Regions from separate parts of the Enterobacter sp. SCRI0065 genome, predicted to be linked through region 1. Evidence: predicted binding sites of a transcription regulator. Region 1 holds the regulator's gene; each other region holds the start of a gene.
The links. The regulator CRP, encoded in region 1, controls carbon source genes, mostly activating them, when cyclic AMP is high. The targets are predictions, from matches to a motif close to ATGTGANNNNNNTCACAT.

Region 1 (4,187 bases):
GATTCCCTGGCAGGATCTGGCTCCCGAAACGCTGGATAGCCTGATCGAAAGCTTTGTATTACGCGAAGGCACAGATTATGGTGAACATGAACGTTCGCTTGAACAAAAGGTCGCCGATGTGAAACGGCAGCTACAAAACGGCGAGGTGTTGCTGGTGTGGTCTGAACTGCACGAAACGGTCAACATCATGCCCCGCAATCAGTTTCGCGGTTGATTGCTTCATCTTTCCAGTCAGGGAGTTGCTATGTCCGCCAGACATCCGGTTATTGCCGTTACGGGATCGAGTGGTGCGGGAACCACCACCACCAGCCTCGCTTTTCGTAAGATTTTCGCTCAGCTCAATTTACGGGCGGCAGAAGTCGAAGGCGACAGCTTTCATCGTTTTACCCGCCCTGAAATGGACATGGCCATTCGCAAGGCCCGCGATTTAGGCAAGCACATCAGTTATTTTGGCCCCGATGCCAACGACTTTGGTCTGCTGGAACAAACCTTCGCGGAATATGGGTTAACCGGAACAGGGCAGTCACGCAAATATCTGCACACCTACGATGAAGCCGTGCCGTGGAATCAGGTTCCTGGCACGTTTACGCCGTGGCAGCCGCTGCCGGAACCGACCGACGTGCTGTTCTATGAAGGGCTACACGGCGGCGTGGTGACGCCCCATCAGGACGTAGCGCGGCACGTGGATTTGCTGGTCGGCGTGGTGCCAATTGTGAATCTCGAGTGGATCCAAAAGCTCACGCGCGACACCAGCGAGCGCGGCCATTCCCGCGAGGCGGTGATGGATTCGGTCGTGCGTTCTATGGAAGATTACATCAACTTTCTGACCCCACAGTTCTCGCGCACGCATATCAACTTCCAGCGCGTTCCAACGGTTGATACCTCCAACCCGTTTGCGGCCAAAACGATTCCGTCACTGGACGAGAGCTTTGTGGTGATTCATTTCCGCAATCTGGAAGATATCGATTACCCGTGGCTGCTGGCGATGCTGCAAGGCTCGTTTATTTCACACATTAATACGCTGGTGGTACCTGGCGGGAAGATGGGTCTGGCGATGGAGTTAATCATGATGCCGCTGGTACAGCGACTGATGGAAGGCAAGCAGATCGCATAACGTTTTATGCCCGGCGGCGCTGTGGACAGCGCCACCGGGCGTATTTTTACGCCTCGATCACTTCATACGAATGCGTAATCTTCACCGCTTTTTCCAGCATCAGTGCTACGGAGCAGTATTTTTCCGCAGACAAATCCACCGCACGTGACACCGCTGCATCTTTTAGCTCTTTACCAGTCACAATGAAATGCAAATTAATATGCGTAAACAGACGCGGCGCTTCTTCGCGGCGCTCTGATGTCAACTTAACTTCACAGTCAGTCACCGCAAGACGGCCTTTTTGTAAAATAGACACCACGTCGATCGCGCTGCATCCGCCAGCGGCCATTAACACCACTTCCATCGGGCTAGGGGCTTTATCACCGGAGTTACCGTCCATCAAAATTTGGTGTCCTGAAGCGGATTCGCCGAGGAACGTTAAACCTTCAACCCATTTCACGCGCGCTTGCATTTTATTCACTCCGAAGTTGCATTTTTTCGTACAGATTAGGTGTGCGTGACAATTCTCTCATTGGAAGGCGACCTGCATCATGCTGAAGCGAGACACCAGGAGACACGCGGCAAAAGCTATGCTAAAACAGTCTCGATGCTACAGTAATACATTGACGTTACACATGTATGCAGAGGACATCAAACTTTACTGGCTGCAAATATTTGTGACAGCCAAATCCCAGGTACGGGTAAGAATTCGATTGCAACCCCAGAGTCAGGATGCAACTTATGACTCTGGTGACAGCTTATAACAGAGGATAACAGCGCATGGTGCTTGGCAAACCGCAAACAGACCCGACACTCGAATGGTTCTTGTCTCATTGCCATATTCATAAGTACCCATCGAAGAGCACGCTGATTCACCAGGGTGAAAAAGCGGAAACGTTATATTACATCGTGAAAGGCTCAGTGGCCGTGCTGATTAAAGATGAAGAAGGGAAAGAGATGATCCTTTCTTATCTGAATCAGGGCGATTTCATCGGTGAGCTGGGCCTGTTTGAAGAAGGCCAGGAACGTAGCGCTTGGGTACGTGCAAAATCGGCCTGTGAAGTGGCTGAGATCTCTTACAAGAAATTCCGTCAGCTCATCCAGGTCAATCCGGACATTCTGATGCGTCTTTCTGCGCAGATGGCTAACCGCCTACAGGTCACGTCTGAGAAAGTGGGTAACCTCGCCTTCCTGGATGTAACGGGCCGCATCGCCCAGACTCTGCTCAACCTGGCGAAACAGCCAGACGCCATGACCCACCCGGACGGTATGCAAATTAAAATTACCCGTCAGGAGATTGGTCAGATCGTCGGTTGTTCTCGTGAAACCGTTGGCCGTATTCTGAAGATGCTTGAAGATCAGAACCTGATCTCCGCTCACGGCAAAACCATCGTGGTTTACGGAACCCGTTAACCCCGGTTAAAACGGCGTGCCATCGCAAGATGTCACGCCGTTTTTGTCTCTCTCACCCATGTGGCGCAGACTGATTTATCACCCAGAAGTTAACTACGCACTACGACAAACGTTGGTGTTATGTCTTCCCGTGGCTGTCGGTTTACTTCTCGGCCACCTGCAACACGGTCTGCTTTTCTCGCTTGTTCCTGCCTGCTGCAATATCGCGGGTCTGGATACTCCGCATAAACGTTTTTTCAAACGTCTGATTATCGGTGGCTGCCTGTTTGCAGGATGTAGCCTTGCCGTTCAGCTTTTACTGGCTCGTGATATTCCGCTGCCACTGATTTTGACGGTGCTGGCCATGACGTTAGGCGTCACGGCAGAGATCAGCTCTCTGCATGCCCGATTACTGCCTGCATCACTGATTGCCGCCATTTTTACGCTTAGCCTCGCCGGAAATATGCCGGTGTGGGAGCCGCTTTTAATTTACGCCCTCGGCACGCTCTGGTACGGGCTGTTCAACTGGTTTTGGTTCTGGATGTGGCGGGAACAGCCCCTGCGGGAGTCGCTGAGCTTGCTCTACCGACAGCTCGCTGACTATTGCGAAGCAAAATACACCCTGCTGACACAACATACCGATCCGGAAAAAGCGTTGCCGCCACTGCTGGCTCGTCAACAAAAAGTAGTCGATTTGATTAGCCAGTGTTACCAACAGCTTCACATGCTCGCGGCCAATAAAAACCACGAATACAAACGGCTGCTACGAACTTTTCAGGTTGGGCTGGATTTGCAGGAGCATATCTCCGTTAGTCTGCATCATCCTGAAGAAGTACAAAAGCTGGTGGAGCGTAGCCACGCCGAGGCGGTGATCCGCTGGAATGCCCAGACCGTTGCGGGACGCCTGCGCGTGCTGGCTGACGACATCTTGTACCACCGATATCCCACGCGCTTTACGATGGATAAACAGCTGGGTGCGCTGGAAAAAATTGCCCACCAGCATGCGGATAACCCGGTTGGGCAGTTCTGCGCGTGGCACTTTAGCCGCATCGCACGCGTGCTGCGAACACAGCGTCCGCTCTACCCGCGCGACCTGATGGCCGATAAGCAAAAACGCCTCCCGCTCTTACCCGCGCTGAAAAGCTATCTGTCGTTCAAGTCTTCAGCACTGCGCAACGCGGCACGTATTAGCGTCATGTTAAGTTTCGCCAGCCTGATGGGTGTGGCGTTGCATCTGCCTAAGCCTTACTGGATTTTAATGACCGTGCTGTTCGTCACGCAAAACGGCTACGGTGCAACGCGGGTACGCATCCTTCATCGGGCAGGAGGCACTATCGCCGGGTTAGTCATAGCCGGGGTCACGCTGCACTTTCACGTCCCGGACGGGTACACCCTCGCGGGTATGCTGGTTATCACCCTGGTCAGCTATCTCTTCATCCGCAAAAACTACGGCTGGGCGATGGTGGGGTTTACGGTCACAGCGGTATACACCTTACAGTTGCTCACCCTAAACGGCGAACAGTTCATTGTGGCACGCCTGGTCGATACGCTGATTGGCTGTCTGATCGCCTTTGGCGGCATGGTCTGGCTGTGGCCGCAATGGCAAAGCGGCTTATTACGCCAAAACGCCCACGATGCACTGGAAGCTGACCAGCAGGCTATTCGGTTGATTTTGAGCGCCGATCCGCAGCCTTCACCGCTG
Region 2 (4,187 bases), on a different contig from region 1:
AATTCGCGGCCTGCGTCTGGACTTCAAAAAGGGCAACCTTGATGCCAACAACTATCGCACTGGCATCGCCGAGCACATCAAGCAGGCGATTGTTGAGCAGGAGCGCTTAGGTCTGGACGTGCTGGTCCACGGTGAAGCCGAACGTAATGACATGGTGGAATATTTTGGTGAGCACTTAGACGGTTTCGTCTTTACCCAGAACGGCTGGGTACAGAGCTACGGTTCCCGCTGCGTGAAACCGCCGGTAGTAATTGGCGACGTTAGCCGCCCGGAAGCGATCACCGTGGAGTGGGCGAAGTACGCACAGTCTCTGACCGACAAACCGGTTAAAGGCATGCTGACCGGCCCGGTGACGATTTTGTGCTGGTCCTTCCCGCGTGAAGACGTGACTCGCGAAACCATTGCAAAGCAAATTGCGCTGGCGTTGCGGGACGAAGTGGCAGATCTGGAAGCCGCAGGCATCGGCATTATCCAGATTGACGAACCGGCCCTGCGCGAAGGCCTGCCGCTGCGTCGAAGCGACTGGGATGCTTACTTGCAGTGGGGCGTAGAGGCCTTCCGCATCAACGCCGCAGTAGCAAAGAACGACACCCAGATTCATACCCACATGTGTTACTGCGAATTTAACGACATCATGGATTCGATTGCGGCGCTGGATGCGGACGTCATCACCATCGAGACCTCGCGTTCAGACATGGAGCTGCTGGAGTCGTTTGAAGAGTTCGACTATCCGAACGAAATCGGTCCGGGCGTGTACGACATTCACTCCCCGAACGTTCCGAGCGTGGAATGGATTGAAGCGCTTCTGGCGAAAGCCGCTCAGCGCATCCCGGCAGAACGCCTGTGGGTGAACCCGGACTGTGGCCTTAAAACCCGCGGCTGGCCTGAGACTCGCGCCGCGTTGGCAAACATGGTGAAAGCCGCGCAGAATCTGCGTCAGGCTTAGTCATCACACACGATTGCCGGGCGGCGCTATCGCTTGCCCGGCCTTCGATTAATTCCCTGCGGATTTCTTACTGCCATACTGTGCAAACCAGGCCAGCATCCTCTGCCAGCCGTCTTTGGCGGATTCCTCGTGGTAGCTCGGGCGATAATCGGCATTGAATGCGTGTCCGGCATCGGGATAAACCACAATTTCCGCCTTTGCATTCGCGGCACGCAGCGCCTGACGCATAGTCTCCACGCTTTCCAGCGAAATCCCAGTATCTTGACCGCCATAAAGACCGAGCACGGGCGCATTAAGATCGACCGCGATATCAACCGGATGCTTAGGTGAATTCAGCGTTTTTTCACCGACCAGCTTGCCGTACCAGGCCACTGCGGCCTTAATTTGCGGATTATGCGCGGCGTAGAGCCAACTGATGCGCCCGCCCCAGCAGAACCCGGTGACCAATAAACGATGCGGATCGCCGCCGTTACGTGCGGCCCAACTGGCGACGTGATCGAGGTCGGCCAACACTTGCGCATCCGGTACCTTACTGACCAGATTACTGAACAACGTCGGAATATCGCTGTATTCATTGGGATCGCCCTGACGGAAGTAAAGCTCCGGCGCGACGGCCAGGTAACCTTCAAGCGCCAGACGACGGCACACGTCACGGATATGTTCGTGTACGCCAAAAATTTCCTGAACCACAATCACGATCGGCAGTGGACCGTCCACATCCTTTGGGCGAGCGTGATAAGCGGGCATGTTCTCACCCTGAGAGGGAATTGAGGTTTCGCCTGACGTGATAGCGTCTTCGGACGTTGAAACGATAGTCGACGCGAGAGGGGCGGCGGCAGGTGCAAAATTCGTTTTTTGAGTCATGGTATTCTCCGTACCCGTTGGTGCAAATAAATATAGACCTCAAGTTAACAATTCACAGTGCCCGAAACGGGCTATCTTTTGTGCAGCAGTAAAAGATATAACTTGTTAGTGTGATGATGATCACTATTTTATGGTAATTAACTGCAATCATTTTTATTCGTGGTGAGGTCTGTCACGAAATTTACCTCGGTGCTTCTGTAAAGTACCGTTTTACTTCTGCTGACAACCCACCCACAGAGGAGTCACCTATGTCTAAGTCTGATGTTTTTCATCTCGGCCTCACTAAAAACGATTTACAAGGGGCTACGCTGGCTATCGTCCCGGGCGATCCTGAGCGTGTGGAAAAGATCGCCGCGCTGATGGATAAGCCGGTTAAGCTGGCATCTCATCGTGAATTCACCACCTGGCGCGCTGAGCTTGATGGTAAAGCGGTCATTGTGTGTTCAACCGGTATTGGCGGCCCGTCTACCTCTATCGCGGTGGAAGAACTGGCTCAACTGGGCATTCGTACCTTCCTGCGTATTGGCACCACCGGAGCTATTCAGCCACACATCAATGTGGGCGACGTGCTGGTTACGACCGCATCTGTCCGTCTCGATGGTGCAAGCCTGCACTTTGCGCCGATGGAATTCCCGGCTGTCGCTGACTTTGAATGTACCACCGCGCTGGTCGAAGCCGCGAAATCCGTGGGTGCGACGACCCACATTGGCGTCACCGCTTCTTCGGACACCTTCTACCCAGGCCAGGAACGTTACGACACCTTCTCAGGCCGTGTTGTGAATCGCTTTAAAGGTTCAATGGAAGAATGGCAGTCCATGGGCGTGATGAACTACGAAATGGAATCTGCAACGCTGCTGACCATGTGCGCAAGCCAGGGTCTGCGTGCCGGTATGGTTGCGGGCGTTATCGTGAACCGTACTCAGCAAGAGATCCCGAACGCAGAGACCATGAAGAAGACCGAAAGCCACGCGGTGACAATCGTGGTTGAAGCGGCTCGCCGCCTGATCTAATCCCTTCTTTTCGAAACAAGGCCGACGCGTTCGGCCTTTTCTTTTTGCGTAGTGCCTCGCAGGAAATCCCTTTCAAACTGGACGTTTATACAGCACAATTCTATTTTGTGCGGGTAATGGTTTGATGCAGGAGGCGTTGTGGATATCTCAATCATCATTTATGCAGTGATTGCGCTAGTGGGCGCGGGTGTGGGCTGGCTGATGTCCAGCTACCAGCATGCGCAACATAAAGCGGATCAATTAGCCGATCGCGAAGAAATGGTGGCGGAGCTAAGCGCTGCAAAACAGCAGCTTACCCAGAGTGGACACTGGCGTGAAGAATGTGAACTCCTCAACAACGAACTCCGCAATCTGCGCGATATTAATACCTCGTTAGAAGCCGATCTTCGCGAAGTCACCACCCGCCTGGAATCCACCCAGCTGCATGCGGAAGACAAAATCCGCCAGATGATCAACAGCGAACAGCGTCTTAGTGAACAGTTCGAAAACCTTGCTAACCGCATCTTCGAGCAGAGCAATCGCCGCGTTGACGAACAAAATCGCCAGAGCTTGAACGGATTACTGACGCCGCTGCGTGAACAGCTGGACGGTTTTCGTCGCCAGGTACAGGACAGCTTTGGGCAGGAAGCGCGTGAACGCCACACCCTGGCGCATGAAATCCGCAATCTTCAACAGTTGAATGCGCAGATGACGCAGGAAGCCGTCAACCTGACGCGTGCGCTTAAGGGCGATAACAAAACCCAGGGCAACTGGGGTGAAGTGGTGTTAACCCGCGTGCTGGAAGCGTCTGGTCTGCGTGAAGGCTACGAATATGAGACGCAGGTCAGCATCGAAACCGAAACCCGTTCGCGGATGCAGCCAGATGTGATCGTGCGCCTGCCGCAAGGCAAAGACGTGGTGATCGACGCCAAAATGACGCTGGTGGCCTACGAGCGTTACTTCAACGCCGAAGATGACTTCACTCGTGAATCCGCACTTCAGGAGCATATTGCCTCGGTGCGTAACCATATTCGTCTGCTGGGCAGAAAAGATTATCAGCAATTACCGGGGCTGCGCTCGCTGGACTATGTGCTGATGTTTATCCCCGTCGAGCCGGCCTTTTTGCTAGCGCTCGACAGGCAGCCTGAACTAATTACTGAAGCTCTCAAAAATAACATTATGCTGGTGAGCCCGACCACGCTGCTGGTGGCGTTGCGCACCATCGCTAACCTGTGGCGCTACGAGCATCAAAGCCGTAATGCCCAGCAAATTGCCGATCGCGCCAGCAAACTGTACGACAAAATGCGCCTGTTTGTAGACGATATGACCTCGGTCGGGCAAAGCCTGGATCGTGCTCAGGATAACTATCGTCAGGCGATGAAAAAGCT
Region 3 (4,187 bases), on a different contig from region 1:
GGCGCATGCGGGAGTGATCAGCGGCTACGACATGACCGTCGAGGCGACTCTGACTAAACTTCACTATTTACTGAGCCAGAATCTGGATGTGCAGGCAATGCGCAATGCCATGATGCAAAACCTGCGCGGCGAACTGACGCCAGACGAATAAGGAGTTATTGATGACGCAACGTGCTCTGCTGTTGGTCGATCTGCAAAATGATTTTTGCGCAGGCGGTTCGCTGGCGGTTGCCGAAGGCGATAGCACCGTCGATGTGGCGAATACGCTGATAGCCTGGTGTAAGGCGCGTGGTGAAGCGGTTGTCGCAAGCCAGGACTGGCATCCGGCAAACCACGGCAGCTTTGCCAGCCAGCATAACGTTGAGGCGTTCACGCAGGGTAAACTTGACGGTCTGGACCAAACGTTCTGGCCCGATCACTGCGTTCAGCAAACCGAAGGCGCGGCGCTCCACCCATTGTTGAATCAACAGGCGATTGATGCGGTGTTCCATAAAGGTGAAAATCCACTTATCGACAGCTACAGCGCATTCTTCGATAATGAGCACCGGCAAAAAACCGCCCTCGATGATTGGCTGCGTCATCATGAGATCAATGAACTTATCGTGATGGGGCTGGCGACGGATTATTGTGTGAAGTTCACCGTACTTGATGCGTTGAAACTCGGCTATACCGTGAATGTGATTACCGACGGTTGCCGTGGTGTGAACCTTCACCCACAAGACAGCGTGCAAGCGTTTATGGACATGTCCGTTGCCGGTGCCACGCTGTTTACGCTGGCCGACTGGCAAGAAACGCAGGCGTGAATACTTAATGAGTTGTAACAGGCAGGAGAGGACAATCTGATGGCTTTTATCCCCAAAAATTACGCCCGGCTGGAAGTCGGTTACCGGGAAAAGGCGCTTAAACTGTTTCCGTGGGTCTGCGGACGATGTTCTCGTGAGTTTGTGTATTCAAACCTTCGCGAACTGACCGTGCATCATATCGATCACGATCACTCCAATAACCCGGAAGATGGCAGCAACTGGGAGATGTTGTGCCTGTTCTGTCACGATCATGAGCACTCCAAATATACCGAAGCCGATCTGTATGGCTCAACGGTTATCGCGGGAGACGACGCGCAGAAGAGTGTGGGCGAAGCAACCTACAACCCGTTCGCCAACTTAAAGTCGATGATTAATAAGAAATAAGCCCCGATTTCAATCCCTCCTGCAACGTCCGTTCAGGAGGGATTGGCAAAATCAGGATTTAAACGTTGCAATCGGTTTGGGTGAAATACCAAAATCTTCCTTCAGCTCGCGCTTGCTTTTCATCACCATCTGCCCGCGCGTGTCGATAGTCATATGCTGGGCGTCGGTGTTATTGCGCGCCTGCCATAACATCACCAGTTGTAAACTGTTCTCTTTTTGTTCCGTCGTCAGCGCCACACCATCGGGCCATTTTCCCAGCTCAACGGCTGTCACCAGGCGCTGATACACTTCCGGCGTCATGCTGTTCATCATGTCATCAATATTCATGATTTGTCCCGTTCAAAGGAATAATTTGCTGAATCGATTATTCAACCTTTAGTCTGGTCACCATTTTCGTCATCAGAGAAGCTCATTGATGCGGAATTGACGCAGAAACGTTCACCCGTCGGTTGCGGGCCATCCGGGAATACATGCCCGAGATGCGCATCGCAGTTTCCGCAGCGAATTTCGGTACGCTGCATGCCGTGGGTGGTGTCGGTTAGATAGCGAATCGCATCCTCACTGACTGGCTCGTAAAAGCTCGGCCAACCACATCCTGAATCAAATTTAGTTTGCGAGTTAAACAGCGGGGCATCACACACCAGGCAATGGTAAACACCATCCCGCTTATTGTGCAGCAAACGCCCGGTGAATGGGGGTTCAGTCCCGTGATTCTGCGTCACGTAGAACTGCATTTCAGTCAGATTTTTTTTCAGTTCATCAGAGTTACGTTGATTCGACATAGGCTCACATCTCACTATTGAAGCAGACAACATTTATCGCGAATTCTAACAAAACATTAACACTGAAGCGTGAACTTTTGTTCTAAACTTATCCGTTGCGGTATGGCGGTCGGGCAATTGTGATCAGTTTCACATTTTTATCTTGATGGCCCTTTAAAATTCCGGGCGCAGCCCCCATGTGGTTGCTAGCTCAAAGGGAAAGTGAGGCGGTCAGTCGCACAAAGGTTATGCGCAGGATTGATTTGTCGCAATGATTGACACGATTCCGCTTGACGCTGCGTAAGGTTTTTGTAATTTTACAGGCAACCTTTTATTCACTAACAAATAGCTGGTGGAATATATGACTATCAAAGTAGGTATCAACGGTTTTGGCCGTATCGGCCGTATTGTTTTCCGTGCTGCTCAGGAACGTTCTGACATCGAGATCGTTGCAATCAACGACCTGTTAGACGCTGACTACATGGCTTACATGCTGAAGTACGACTCAACTCATGGTCGTTTCAACGGCACTGTAGAAGTCAAAGACGGCCACCTGGTTGTTAACGGCAAAACTATCCGTGTTACCGCAGAACGTGACCCGGCTAATCTGAAGTGGAACGAAGTTAACGTTGACGTTGTTGCTGAAGCAACTGGTCTGTTCCTGACCGACGAAACTGCTCGTAAACACATCACCGCTGGTGCGAAGAAAGTTGTTCTGACTGGTCCTTCCAAAGACAACACCCCGATGTTCGTTAAAGGCGCAAACTTCGAGAAGTATGCTGGCCAGGATATCGTTTCTAACGCATCTTGCACCACTAACTGCCTGGCACCACTGGCTAAAGTTATCAACGACAACTTCGGTATCGTTGAAGGCCTGATGACCACTGTTCACGCAACCACCGCGACTCAGAAAACTGTTGACGGCCCGTCTCACAAAGACTGGCGCGGCGGCCGTGGCGCGGCTCAGAACATCATCCCTTCATCTACCGGTGCTGCTAAAGCAGTAGGTATCGTTCTGCCAGAACTGAATGGCAAACTGACCGGTATGGCGTTCCGCGTTCCAACTCCTAACGTTTCTGTAGTTGACCTGACCGTTCGTCTGGAAAAAGCTGCTTCTTATGAAGAAATTAAGAAAGCAATCAAAGCTGCTTCCGAAGGCGCAATGAAAGGCGTTCTGGGTTACACCGAAGACGACGTTGTTTCTACCGATTTCAACGGCGAAGTGTGCACTTCCGTGTTCGATGCTAAAGCTGGTATCGCACTGAACGACAACTTCGTGAAACTGGTTTCCTGGTACGACAACGAAACCGGCTATTCTAATAAAGTACTGGACCTGATCGCTCACATCTCCAAATAAGTTGAGATGAGAATCTGATCCAAAAAGGCGACTTCGGTCGCCTTTTTTATTGCCTTAAAGACAGAGGATTGCGTAATGATTAATAAAATTTTTGCACTTCCGGTAGTCGAACAACTTACTCCTGTACTCTCGCGCCGCCAGATTGATGAAGCCGACGTTATCGTCGTCGATCACCTACGTGTGAAAGCATCCGTCGCGCTTAACGGCGCTCATCTGCTCTCATGGAAGCCTGAAGGTGAAGAAGAAGGCCTGTGGTTGAGCGATGCGACGTCATTCAAAAAAGGCGCAGCCATTCGCGGCGGCGTTCCGATTTGCTGGCCGTGGTTTGGCCCGGCGGCTCAGCAAGGTTTACCGGCTCACGGTTTCGCCCGTAACCAGCAGTGGACGCTGAAAGCACATAATGAAGACGACAATGGTGCGGTGCTGACCTTTGAACTGCAGGCTAACGATGAAACCCGCGCGCTCTGGCCGCATGATTTCACCCTGTATGCTCGCTTCAAGTTGGGAAAAACCTGTGAAATTGAGCTGGAAGCCCACGGTGAGTTTGAAACCCACTCTGCGCTGCACACCTATTTCAACGTCGGAAATATCAACGACGTGAAAGTCAGCGGTCTTGGCGATACCTTCATCGATAAAGTCGATAATGCCAAAGAAGGCAAACTGAGCGATGGCGTGCAAACCTTCCCGGACCGTACCGACCGCGTTTATCTGAACCCAGAAGCCTGCAGCGTGATCCACGATGCTTCTCTCAGTCGCGCGATTAACGTCGTCCACCAGCATCACAGTAACGTGGTTGGCTGGAACCCCGGTCCTGCGCTGTCCGTCAGCATGGCTGATGTGCCGGATGAAGGCTACAAAACGTTTGTGTGCGTTGAAACGGCC
Region 4 (4,187 bases), on a different contig from region 1:
ATTCGGCCTTCAGGGTATTCATTTTCTCGCCTGGCACATCGATAGTCACAATGGCTACGTTGTCCAGGCGCACCTGTAAGGTAAAAGCGGAAGTCATATCCATCACTCAGCCTCCAGAACCATCGCCGCGCCCAGACCACCCGCCGCGCAGGCGGTGACCAGACCAAAGCCTCCGCCTCGACGGCGTAGCTCGTGCAGCGTTTGCGTAATCATTCGCGCACCGGTTGCCGCAAACGGGTGCCCATAGGCAATTGATCCGCCCAGCACGTTGAATTTGCTTTCATCAACTTCTCCTGTTGCATGCGCGCGCCCCAGCACGTCGCGAGCAAAACGTTCGCTATTCAACAGTTGCAAGTTCGCCAGCGTTTGTGCAGCAAAGGCTTCATGCATATCGATAAGCGTTAAATCGGAAAGCGTTAATCCCGCCCGCTCGAGCGCTAAAGGAGTAGACCACGCAGGTCCCAGCAGCATGTCCTGCCAGACATCAATAGCGGTAAAGGCGTAACTGCGTAAATAACCCAGCGGTTTGAGGCCAAGCTCTCTGGCGCGTGATTCAGTCATCAGGATCACAGCCGCTGCGCCGTCGGTCAAAGGCGTGCTGTTAGCCGCGGTGACGGTACCGTGCTTACGGTCAAACGCCGGACGCAGTTTTGCGTAATCGGCAAGCGTCGATGCGCCGCGAATATTGTTATCTTCAACCAGCGGTTCGCGGAAAGGCGGGATATATGCGGTCATCACTTCTTCCGTGAGCTTGCCTTCAGACCATGCGAGAGCAGCACGCTGATGTGAGCGGTGAGCCAGTGCGTCCTGCTGTTCACGGGTGATCCCGTAGGTTTTTGCCATTTGCTCAGCGGTATCGCCCATCCGCAGGCCGGTTGAGTATTCCGCGACAGCAGGCGGAACGGGGGCAAGATCCCGCAAACGCAGTTGGGAAAAGAGTTTGATTTTTTGACTCATCGTACGGGCTTTATTGACGTCCACCAGCACGCGTCCAAGTTTTTTACTGACGCCAATGGGCAGAACGGAAGATGAATCGGCACCGCCCGCAATACCCGCGCGGATAGTTCCCGTTATCAGGCTTTCGGCCACGTTCGCCACGGCCTGGAAGCTGGTGGCGCAGGCACGGCTGACGCTGTAGGCATCGGTGTGTACACTCATACCGGTGCCCAGTACGATTTCACGCGCAATGTTTGGCGCTTCGGGCATCTGAACCACTTGACCAAAGACCAGTTGTTCAATGATTTCTGGCGGTATCTCGCTGCGAGCCAGCATCTCTCCGACGACCATTTTCCCCAGATCGACAGCCGGTATTCCATGATAAGCCGTCGCCTGACGCGCGAACGGAGTACGCAATCCGCTGACAATAGCTATGCGATCGCCCTGGCGGGTGACTAGCGGTAATGCCTGACTCATAACGCTCCCCTGTAAATAACAAATGCGCAAAGTGGTCTGACCTGATAATAGTCTTAACCATTTTTTTACATTCAGCCAATCAGGGAAACAAAAAAGTGCGAGCTAAAACACAGAGAAGAAAAAGAAAACGCCTCCGCGGGACAGAGGCGCTGTAGACCGGATTAACGCAGGCCGAGCTGGAAAATCAGTGTTTCTGCTTCGCAAGCAAAGACGAAGTCGATATCAAGCTGTACACCACCTTCGACTTCAGTGAAGGTTGATTTGATTTCGCATGGCTCAGATTCAACATCGCGCGCGCGTTGGGTCAGCGCAGACAGCGTCTCTTCGGCCTCTGCACGATTCGTGAATACGCGGCTGTAAGACGCGGTGCAATCGGTGTTGTCCATGATGGTACCAACATCAATACAGCAGCAAACCGGGGTTTCATCAGCACTGCATTTACTCATAGCTCAATTTCCTCTGTATTCGCGCACAGCGCGAGATAAACACGATGCTAGTATTTTACGCCCCTGCATGGAGTCGCTCCAGTCGTTAATGGCGCAAAATGAGACAAGTGACCAATATCACACTAAAAAATGATCTAACTCAAAAATCACCCTTTTCGGTGAGTGCCAGTAGTCGCATTTTTGCCACGCAGATCCCGTTTCATGAAACATGTTTGAAAAATTTAACAAACAAACTTGCAACATTCCATCTGGTCGGACCTATACTCTCGCCACTGGTCTGATTTCTAAGTGTTACCACAGACCCTACACTTCGCGCTCCTGTTACTACGTGTAACAATTATTGAATAAAAATAACTCGATGAGGTTATGGTCATGAGCCAGAAAACCCTGTTCAAAAAGACTGCGCTGGCAGTCGCAGTGGCAATCGTATCAACGTCCGCCTGGTCAGCGGGCTTCCAGCTTAACGAATTTTCTTCCTCTGGCCTTGGCCGCGCCTATTCTGGCGAAGGCGCTATCGCAGATGATGCGGGCAACGTGAGCCGTAACCCGGCGCTGATCACCATGTTTGATCGCCCTACTTTCTCTGCCGGTGCCGTTTTCATCGACCCCGATGTGAATGTGTCAGGTCGTTCCCCATACACTGGAGCCAGCCTGAAAGCTGACAATATTGCTCCAACTGCATGGGTACCAAATCTACACTTCGTTGCACCAATCAACGATCAATTCGGTTGGGGTGCATCGGTTACCTCCAACTACGGTCTGGCAACCGAGTTCAATACCAATTATCCCGCTGGCGAGTACGCCGGTAAAACCGATCTGACCACCGTTAACCTGAACCTGAGTGGTGCCTATCGTCTTAATGATAGCTGGAGCTTCGGTCTGGGCTTTAACGCCGTCTACGCTGATGCGAAAATCGAACGTTATTCCGGTGAACAAACTGCGGCATTGCCAAAAAACAGCAACAAAATTGCCAGCCTTAAAGGCGATGAATGGGGCTACGGCTGGAATGCAGGTATTCTTTATGAGCTGGACAAAAACAACCGTTGGGGCTTGACCTATCGTTCAGAAGTAAAAATTGACTTCGATGGTGATTACAAAAGCGGAATCCTGACGCCTGTGAATGGCATGGTTCCGGGCGCAGGCACCACTATCCCGTGGGGAACGTCTGGCCAAACTATACCGGGTTCACTCTCGCTAAATCTGCCTGAGATGTGGGAAGTTTCAGGCTATAACCGAGTAGCACCTCAGTGGGCAGTTCACTACAGCCTGGCTTATACCAGTTGGAGCCAGTTCCAGGAGCTGAAAGCGACCGGCAGCAATGGTCAGACGCTGTTCTACAAAGACGAAAGTTTCCATGATGCCTACCGTATCGCCCTTGGTACCACCTATTATATGGATGATAGCTGGACGTTCCGTACCGGTATCGCCTTTGATGATAGCCCGGTTCCGGCTGACAAGCGTTCTATCTCTATCCCGGATCAGGACCGCTTCTGGCTGAGCGCAGGCGCAACCTACGCATTCAACAAAGATGCGTCTATCGATGCGGGTGTGTCTTATATGCACGGTCAGAAAGTCACCTTCCAGGAAGGCCCGTACGAGTTCACATCTGAAGGGAAAGCCTGGCTGTACGGTATGAACTTCAACTACGCCTTCTAATCACGACAGCATTAAAAAAGGTGAGCATCAGATGCTCACCTTTTTCATTTATTGCGCATCAATCTCGGACAGTTCATTCTCAATCGCTTTCGCGTTCGGATTATCTTCCGGCTTCAGCTTGCCGCCATTGGCAATAAAGTCGTGATTCTGGAAGTAAGCTTCGCGCACCATAATGTATGGGTCGGAAGACTGACGCAGCAGGCCGTCGGAATCCAGCAGTTGAGCACGCGTTTCGATTCCTTCCACCGTCCATTTACCAATCGACAGCGGCCAGGTCAGCCATGACAGCACCGGATAGAGGGTATCGACCATGTCGCCACCATCATCACGCACGGTAAAGCTGCCATAGAACGGAAGGTGAACATACGGACCGTAACCCACGCCATAATGCCCCATCGTGCTACCAAAGCGGTGCGGCTGCTCACGCTGAAGTTTCGGGTTTGCCATGCCGGCAACATCGATCAAGCCACCCATACCCAAAAGGGTGTTCAGGAAGAAGCGAGTGAAATGCACCATCCCCTGATAGGGATTACCCTGCAGGAAGAAGTTCGCCATTACCGCCGGCTCTTCCAGGTTACTGGTGAAATTGCTGAGCCCATTGCGCGCAGGCTGCGGTACGTAATCACGCCAGGCCACTGCGACTGGGCGAACCACATACGGGTCCAGCACATT

Region 2: the regulator CRP is predicted to act here: its motif matches at 1,919-1,936, upstream of udp (uridine phosphorylase).
Region 3: the regulator CRP is predicted to act here: its motif matches at 2,087-2,104, upstream of msrB (peptide-methionine (R)-S-oxide reductase MsrB).
Region 4: the regulator CRP is predicted to act here: its motif matches at 1,965-1,982, upstream of AC6EMZ_RS06980 (YfcZ/YiiS family protein).

Annotation. Positions count from the first base shown of each region.
Region 1 covers NZ_JCBAJB010000006.1:199,492-203,678, reverse strand. Annotated here, with positions in the region: gene AC6EMZ_RS16855 (YheU family protein) at 1-214, shown strand, start outside; gene AC6EMZ_RS16850 (phosphoribulokinase) at 245-1,114, shown strand; gene AC6EMZ_RS16845 (OsmC family protein) at 1,161-1,565, opposite strand; gene crp (cAMP-activated global transcriptional regulator CRP) at 1,874-2,506, shown strand; gene AC6EMZ_RS16835 (YccS/YhfK family putative transporter) at 2,565-4,187, shown strand, end outside.
Region 2 covers NZ_JCBAJB010000012.1:16,505-20,691, reverse strand. Annotated here, with positions in the region: gene metE (5-methyltetrahydropteroyltriglutamate--homocysteine S-methyltransferase) at 1-946, shown strand, start outside; gene AC6EMZ_RS21125 (dienelactone hydrolase family protein) at 995-1,810, opposite strand; gene udp (uridine phosphorylase) at 2,059-2,820, shown strand; gene rmuC (DNA recombination protein RmuC) at 2,959-4,187, shown strand, end outside.
Region 3 covers NZ_JCBAJB010000001.1:969,067-973,253, reverse strand. Annotated here, with positions in the region: gene ansA (asparaginase) at 1-151, shown strand, start outside; gene pncA (bifunctional nicotinamidase/pyrazinamidase) at 162-803, shown strand; gene yajD (HNH nuclease YajD) at 843-1,187, shown strand; gene AC6EMZ_RS04700 (YeaC family protein) at 1,239-1,514, opposite strand; gene msrB (peptide-methionine (R)-S-oxide reductase MsrB) at 1,556-1,969, opposite strand; gene gapA (glyceraldehyde-3-phosphate dehydrogenase) at 2,310-3,305, shown strand; gene AC6EMZ_RS04685 (D-hexose-6-phosphate mutarotase) at 3,381-4,187, shown strand, end outside.
Region 4 covers NZ_JCBAJB010000002.1:229,223-233,409, reverse strand. Annotated here, with positions in the region: gene fadJ (fatty acid oxidation complex subunit alpha FadJ) at 1-103, opposite strand, end outside; gene fadI (acetyl-CoA C-acyltransferase FadI) at 103-1,413, opposite strand; gene AC6EMZ_RS06980 (YfcZ/YiiS family protein) at 1,575-1,859, opposite strand; gene fadL (long-chain fatty acid transporter FadL) at 2,232-3,515, shown strand; gene mlaA (phospholipid-binding lipoprotein MlaA) at 3,564-4,187, opposite strand, start outside.